DNA from 2 places in the Streptomyces sp. NPDC043896 genome. Region 2 is predicted to be linked to the other one. Evidence: riboswitches for the same ligand, from Rfam matches in the RefSeq annotation. Region 2 holds a riboswitch; the other holds the start of a gene.
What was found. Region 2 has a riboswitch for cyclic di-AMP ahead of AC069X_RS33315 (M23 family metallopeptidase). Riboswitches for the same ligand answer to the same signal wherever they lie in the genome.
Positions count from the first base shown of each region.

Region 1 (3,634 bases), on a different contig from region 2:
GATGGGGCGGATCCGGGCGGTGCCGCCGTCGCGCAGCACGACGTCCGCTTCCCAGTGGGCCGGGTACGAGGGGTCCGACGCGGTGGTCATGGGGTCACCTTAAGGGTGGATCCGGCCGGGTGTGCGGGTGCGGTGGCCGGCCCGCTCCGCGAGCGCGCGGCGAAGGCGGCGCACCGGGGCGAACCGGTGCAAGCTGGGGAAGGTCGAACGGCGGTGGATACGGGCCGATGGTCGGTCCGAGCATTCCGGGCGGCGTGAGAGACTGGTCTAGACAACCCGTAAGAACCTGAAGGGCATCACCATGGCAGAGCGCCGCGTCAACGTCGGCTGGGCCGAGGGCCTGCACGCTCGTCCCGCCTCGATCTTCGTCCGGGCGACGACCGCCTCCGGAGTTCCGGTGACCATCGCGAAGGCCGGCGGCGACCCCGTCAACGCCGCGTCGATGCTGGCGGTCCTGGGCCTGGGCGCCCAGGGCGGCGAGGAGATCGTCCTGGCTTCCGACGCCGAGGGTGCGGACGTCGCGCTCGACCGCCTCGCGAAGCTGGTCGCCGAGGGTCTCGAGGAGCTCCCCGAGACCGTCTGACCCTTCGGGTCTCCGCAGGGAGGAAGCCGCGGCCCCCACCACCACCGGGGGCCGCGGCTTCCGTGCGTTCAGCGCTCTCCGGCCGCGCGGCGTTCAGCGCTCTCCGGCCGCGCGACGAAGGAAATGCGCGCACCCTTCCGGAGAATTCCGAAATCGGGACGGCCGACCGGAACGCCGGACCGCAATAGCGCGAAGAAGAAAATGGGCCGGCAATCCGGCGCCGCGCGAATATCCCTCCGTTGTATACGGACCCTGTTAATTCGGAGCACTCGCCGTGTTGACGGCAGGTTGCGGATTCCTCACCCGCGGCCGGTGCGCCTCGGCGGCCCGCTGCGCGTGCAGCGCGGTCAGGGTCCTGGCCCGCTCCGCGTCCCCGCGCGCGACCGCGTCCACGATCGCGCCGTGCTCCGCCCAGGACTCCACGGGCTGCGCCGGGGCCTCGACCACGTACATCCAGGCGATCTTGCGCCGGGTCTGGGTCAGCAGGGTGATCAGCCCCGGGCTGCCCGAGGCCTGGGCCAGGGTCTCGTGGAACCAGCCCCCCAGGGCCCGCAGGTCCTCCCCCTGGGCCCGCTCGGCCCGGTCCCGGCCCAGCCTGACCAGGCCGCGCAGCACCTTCAGGTGGGCGTCCGTGCGCCGGCGGGCGGCCCGGGAGGCGGCGAGCGGCTCCAGCAGCACGCGCAGCTCCAGGAGGTCGGCGGCCTCCTGCCGGGTCGGCTCGGCCACGCAGGCGCCCGCGTGCCGCCGCGTGGTGACGAACCCCTCGGACTCCAGCGTCCTCAGCGCCTCGCGGACGGGGACGCGCGAGACCCCGTAGCGGCGGGCGAGCACCTCCTCGGTCAGCCGGCTGCCCGGCCCGAAGAATCCGGAGACGATGTCGTCGCGGATCGCTGTGCACACCGAATGCGCCGGAATACGCAAGGCCGGACCTCCGCTGGTTTCGATTCGGTTTATCGTGGCCGCACTGCGACTCTATTGCAACACACGACAATCCCCGGAGAAGCCCGGAAATCGGAAACGGCCGACGGCGCCACGGCCCGTGGCCGGAGAGAGGCGGCGGACGCGGCGAGCGGAGTGCCGGAACGACGGAGAAGGCCCCGGCTCGGTGAGCCGGGGCCTTCTTCGGTGAAGCGCGTGCTGCGGGTCAGATGCCCACGCCGTGGCTGCGCAGGTAGGCCAGCGGGTTGATGTCCGTGCCGTACGTGGCGCCGGTACGGGCCTCGAAGTGCAGGTGCGGGCCGCTGGAGTTGCCGGTGGAGCCCGACAGGCCGATCTGCTGGCCCGGGGCGACGGTCTGGCCGGCGGAGACGCTCAGCGAGTTCAGGTGGCCGTACTGGGTGTACGTGCCGTCGTTGTGGCGGATCACCACGTTGTTGCCGTAGGCGCCGCCCCAGCCGGCCTCGACGACGGTACCCGCGCCCACCGCGCGCACGGAGGTGCCGGAGTCGGCGTGGAAGTCGATGCCCGTGTGGCTGCCGGAGGACCACATGCCGCCGCCCGCGCCGTACGAGGTGCTGACGTACGAGCCCTCGATGGGGGAGACGAAGGTGTTGAGGCGCTTGCGGGCCTCTTCCTTGGCGGCCTTCTCGGCGGCCTCGCGCTCGGCCTTCTCCTGGGCCTCGGCGACGCGCTTGGCCTCGGCGGCCCGCTGCTTCGCCTCGGCCTCGGCCTGCGCCTGCGCGGCGGCGGCCTCGGCGGCGCTCTGCTGCGTGGCGGCCTGGACCTCGATGTCGTCCTGCAGACCGTCGGCGACGACGATCGCGTTCTGACCGGTGTCCTCCATGGACGGGGCGCTGCTGTTGTCCGCCGCGAAGGCCGGAGCGGCCAGGGTGCCGACCACGCCCGTGGTGGCGAGGGCGGCGATGCCGGCGTAGCCGGCGGTCTTGCGGCTCAGACGGCTGGAACCACGGTGCTTACCAGAACCGGCGGCACGACTGCCAAACGCCATGAAGGGGGTGATCCTTTCCTTCCCTCTCGCCTACCGGGTTAGCTGACGGGTTCGGAGCAGGAAGGTCTCCTACGGGCCTCCTCTTGCGAGAGGGTCCGATTCACCCCAGGGACTCATGTGGGTCCCCGGCTCCCCAGGCTCGCGCCTGACGGGGACTCGGCGATCGCTGTCCGGTGCCGCGGTTGCGGCGGGTACAAACTGACGAACAGCACGGCCGACGCTAGGCGGATCATCAGTCAATCGCCAAACAGACGAGCGCTTTTGTTGCGTACGCCACACCGCATACCTGCAACCACGCCACCAAAACGGACAAAGGGGGCTCCGGTGGATGTTCCACCGGAGCCCCCTGGAAACGGGCCGGTTTCCGGCCCGTCTCGGGTCTCGCGCCGCTCAGTTGGAGACGACGGTGACCTCACCGATCCCGAGCGCCAGGACCGGCTCCTCGATCTGCGCCGCGTCGCCCACCAGGATGGTGACCAGACGGTCCACCGGGAAGGCGTTCACCACGGCCGAAGTGGCCTCCGCCGTACCGGTTTCGGCGAGCCGCGCGTACAGCCGCGCCTGGTAGTCGTCCGGCAGCTCCTGCTCCACCTGGTCGGCGAGCGTGCCCGCGACGGAGGCGGCCGTCTCGAACTTCAGGGGGGCCACGCCCACCAGGTTCTGCACCGCCACATCCCGCTCGGCGTCGGTGAGTCCGCCCTCCGCGAGGGTGCGCAGCACCTTCCACAGGTCCTCCAGCGCCGGACCGGTGTTGGGGGTGTCCACGGAGCCGCTGATGGCGAGCATCGAGGCGCCCTTGCCGTCGGCGGTGGAACGCAGCACCTGGCCGAAGGCCCGCACGCCGTAGGTGTAGCCCTTCTCCTCGCGCAGCACCTTGTCCAGGCGGGAGGTGAGGGTGCCGCCGAGGCAGTAGGTGCCGAGCACCTGCGGGGCCCAGACGATGTCGTGCCGGTCCGGCCCGATCCGGCCGATCAGCAGCTGCGTCTGGACGGCGCCCGGCCGGTCCACGATGACCACGCGGCCCGTGTCGTCGGCCGTCACCGGCTGGACGGGGCGGGGCGCGGCGGTGTCGCCGGTCCAGGCGCCCAGGGTGTCCGCCAGGA
Region 1 covers NZ_JBWKEE010000004.1:124,713-128,346, reverse strand. Annotated here, with positions in the region: gene AC069X_RS07060 (bifunctional acetate--CoA ligase family protein/GNAT family N-acetyltransferase) at 1-90, opposite strand, end outside; gene AC069X_RS07055 (HPr family phosphocarrier protein) at 302-583, shown strand; gene AC069X_RS07050 (GntR family transcriptional regulator) at 839-1,504, opposite strand; gene AC069X_RS07045 (M23 family metallopeptidase) at 1,728-2,531, opposite strand; cyclic di-AMP (ydaO/yuaA leader) riboswitch at 2,544-2,703, opposite strand; gene AC069X_RS07040 (M16 family metallopeptidase) at 2,922-3,634, opposite strand, start outside.
Region 1: another riboswitch for cyclic di-AMP. It lies ahead of AC069X_RS07045 (M23 family metallopeptidase); the one in region 2 lies ahead of AC069X_RS33315 (M23 family metallopeptidase).

Region 2 (3,634 bases):
CGAGGATCGCCCTCGGCGACCTCGCGGCGCTGGAGCGCGAACTCGCGCGCGGGGACGTCGCCGCCTTCGTCGTCGAACCGGTCCAGGGCAAGGGGGTGCACGCCGCGCCGCCCGGATTCCTGCGCGCCGCACAGGAACTCCTGCACCGGCACAAGGCCCTCCTCATCGCCGACGAGGTGCAGACCGGCCTCGGACGGACCGGAGATTTCTACGCGTACCAGCACGAGCCGGGCGTGGAACCGGACCTGGTGTGCGTGGCCAAGGCCCTCTCCGGAGGCTACGTGCCCGTCGGCGCGACCCTGGGCAAGGACTGGATCTTCCAGAAGGTCTACTCCTCCATGGACCGGGTGCTGGTCCACTCCGCCAGCTTCGGCTCCAACGCGCAGGCGATGGCGGCCGGGCTGGCGGTCCTCTCGGTCATGGAGGACGAGCAGCTGGTGGCCAACGCCCGGGCCATGGGCGACCTGCTGCGCGGACGCCTCACCGAGCTCGTGGACCGGTACGAGCTGCTCCACGAGGTGCGCGGGCGCGGGCTGATGATCGGCATCGAGTTCGGCAAGCCCTCCTCGCTGGGCCTGCGCAGTCGCTGGGCGGTGGTCCAGGCGGCCCGCAAGGGGCTGTTCGCCCAGATGGTCGTGGTGCCGCTGCTGAGCCGGCACCGGATCCTGACGCAGGTCTCCGGGGACCACCTGGAGGTCATCAAGCTCATCCCGCCGCTGATCGTGGACGAGGCCGACGTGGAGCGGTTCGTGGGGGCCTTCCGGGAGGTCATGGACGAGGCGCACGGCGGGGGAGGGCTGATGTGGGACTTCGGCCGGACCCTGGTGAAGCAGGCGGTCGGCAACCGCTGAACCGGGTGGCGCCGCCGGAGGGGGCCCGCACGGGCCCCCTCCGGCCGCCCGGGGCCGGTCGCGCCGTCCGGGGTCAGCCTTCGAGGAGCCGGTCCCGCAGCCGGTCCAGGGACTCGGGTGCCAGTGCGAGGCCCTCGGCCAGGTAGCGCTCCACCCCGCCCCACTGCTCGTCGACGACCGCGAAGGCGGCGAGCAGGTACTCCGCGCGGGCGTCGAACAGCGGCGCCAGCAGCTCCATCACCTCGGGGGAGCGGGCCTCGGGCGCGTCGCTGCCCCGGCGCACCCGGTAGCGGTTGTGGGGGGCGTTGGACTTCAGGTAGTCGGCCACGATGGCCTCGCGTTCCACGCCCAGCGCGAGCAGGGTCACCGCGACCGACAGTCCCGCCCGGTCCTTGCCCGCGGCGCAGTGCATCAGCGCCGGCACGCTGTCCAGCGCGAGCGCGTGCAGGACGCGGCCGTGTTCGGCCGTGCGGGTGCGGATGATCGTGCGGTAGGAGTCGGTCATGCGGGCGGCGGCCCTGCCCTCGCCGAGGAGGCCGCGGAGCTGGTCGAGCTCGCCGTCGCGGACCATCTTCCAGAACTCCCGGCCGTCGGCGGGGTCCGTCAGCGGGATGTTCACGTTGCGCACGCCCGGCAGTTCGACGTCAGGTCCCTCCAGGGCCTGGTCGGCTCCGTTGCGGAAGTCGAAGACGGTGTGCAGCCCCAGCGAGGCGAGGAACTCTGCGTCGGTTTCGGTGGCATGTGCGAGATGTCCGCTTCGAAACAGTCGTCCCGGCCTGACCCTCCGTCCGTCCGTGGTCGGCAGCCCGCCCACGTCACGGAAGTTGCGCACTCCGGTCAGCTCCGCACCCGGGTCGGGGGCCGCCGGAAGGGGCTGGGGTATCTGCTGGGTCACGTGTACTCCTCCGCTTGGTCTGTGGTGTCCGAATTGGTCCGGTTGGGAACAACTTGCCATACGTGGAGGCGAGATCGGGCCGAGCGCCGTGAGCCAGATCATACGGTGACCGTGCGTGCCTGATCGCAAGAACCGAATTGCCTTGTGAGGGCGGTTGTTGATGGTGCGGAATGGACACAGGGTGACCGGAATTCCGTTGATCCCCCATATCTGCGATTCCGTCAGGGAATTCGCGGCTTGTTGCCCGGTGGCCGACTCGATTACCTTCGCGAGCGATCCGGGTGGACCGCCTAATCCTGCCGCCGCCCGGGAACCGCACCCGACCATCGCGCGCGGCAGGAGCGGGGGAACCAGGTAGTCCGCTGTTCCGGAGCACTTCCGGCGCAGCTCGGGGTGAAGCCGAACCGTGCACCGCACGTACGGCCGGACATCTCCAGTCCGAACCCGACAGCTCACCTCGCAGGCGCCGGAGAGGAATTCGCCATGCCCGGAAAGGGTAAGCACCGCCGTCCGAAGTCCCGTTCGATATCCCGCGGCTTCGCCGTCGCCGGGACCGGCGGGGCGGCCCTCGCGCTCCCGCTGATGGGAGCCGCCGGCGCCCAGGCCGCCCCCGCCGCCGCGCCCGCCACGTCGGCGCCCGCCACGTCGGCGCCCGCCACGTCGGCGCCCGCCACGCCGGCGTCCGTCGCGTCGGCTCCGGAGGCGGTCCCGGCCGCGGCCCCCGCCGCCGCGACCACCGTCTACACCGTCGTTGCGGGCGACCACCTCTCGAAGATCGCCGCCGAGCGCCACCTCGACGGCGGCTGGGAGCAGCTGTACGCCGACAACCGCGAGGCCGTCGGTGAGAACCCGTCCCTCATCCACCCGGGCCTCAAGCTGAACCTCGTCGGCGGCCAGGACGCGGCCCCCGCCCCGAAGGCACCTGCGGCCCCGGCCGAGGAGTCCTCCAGTGGTGCTCCGGCCGGCTCCGAGGGCCTGGGCGGCAAGGCGCAGGCGCCGAAGAGCTCGGGCAAGAGCACCGCCGGCAAGCCCGCCCGCACCTCCGGCGGCACGGCCGCGCAGGGCTCCGGCGCCGCGTCCAAGAGCGAGAAGGCCGCCGCTCCCGCGGCCGCCTCCGGCTTCACCGCCCCCGTCGCCGGCGGCGTCTCCACCCGGTACCGGGCCTCCGGCGCCATGTGGTCCTCCGGCTACCACACCGGCGTCGACTTCATCGCGAGCACCGGCACCACCGTCCGGGCCGTCGGCGCGGGCACCGTGGTTTCCGCAGGCTGGGGCGGCGCGTACGGCAACGAGGTCGTCATCCGGCACGCCGACGGCAAGTACTCCCAGTACGGCCACCTCTCCTCGCTGTCCGTCTCGGCGGGCCAGAGCGTCACCGGCGGCCAGACCATCGGACTCTCCGGCTCGACCGGCAACTCGACCGGTCCGCACCTCCACTTCGAGATCCGCACGGGCCAGTCCTACGGCTCGGACATCGACCCGCTCGCCTACCTCCGCTCCAAGGGCGTGAGCATCTGACGGCACCCGCCGTCGGCACCCTGACACGCGTGGGGCCGGGACCCGAGGGGGGTCCCGGCCCCACGTGTACTTATTCCTTATCCCCCGCGTGGTATAGATCACGGTCCGTCAACCCCTCATTACGTTGGCGTAGGTTGGTTGCCAAGGTGAAGGATGTCGTTCCGTGGCAGCGACGAAGACGACACTCAAGACCATCGGCTCGTACGCGGCGATCGGGGACAGCTTCACCGAAGGCGTCGGGGACCCGGGACCCGGGGACTCGTATCTCGGCTGGGCGGACCGGCTCGCCGTACTCCTGGCCGATCAGCGCGACGAACACGACTTCCGGTACGCGAATCTGGCCGTGCGGGGCAAGATCCTCGACCAGATC
Region 2 covers NZ_JBWKEE010000031.1:46,450-50,083, reverse strand. Annotated here, with positions in the region: gene AC069X_RS33325 (aspartate aminotransferase family protein) at 1-851, shown strand, start outside; gene AC069X_RS33320 (tyrosine-protein phosphatase) at 925-1,746, opposite strand; cyclic di-AMP (ydaO/yuaA leader) riboswitch at 2,064-2,225, shown strand; gene AC069X_RS33315 (M23 family metallopeptidase) at 2,230-3,264, shown strand; gene AC069X_RS33310 (SGNH/GDSL hydrolase family protein) at 3,428-3,634, shown strand, end outside.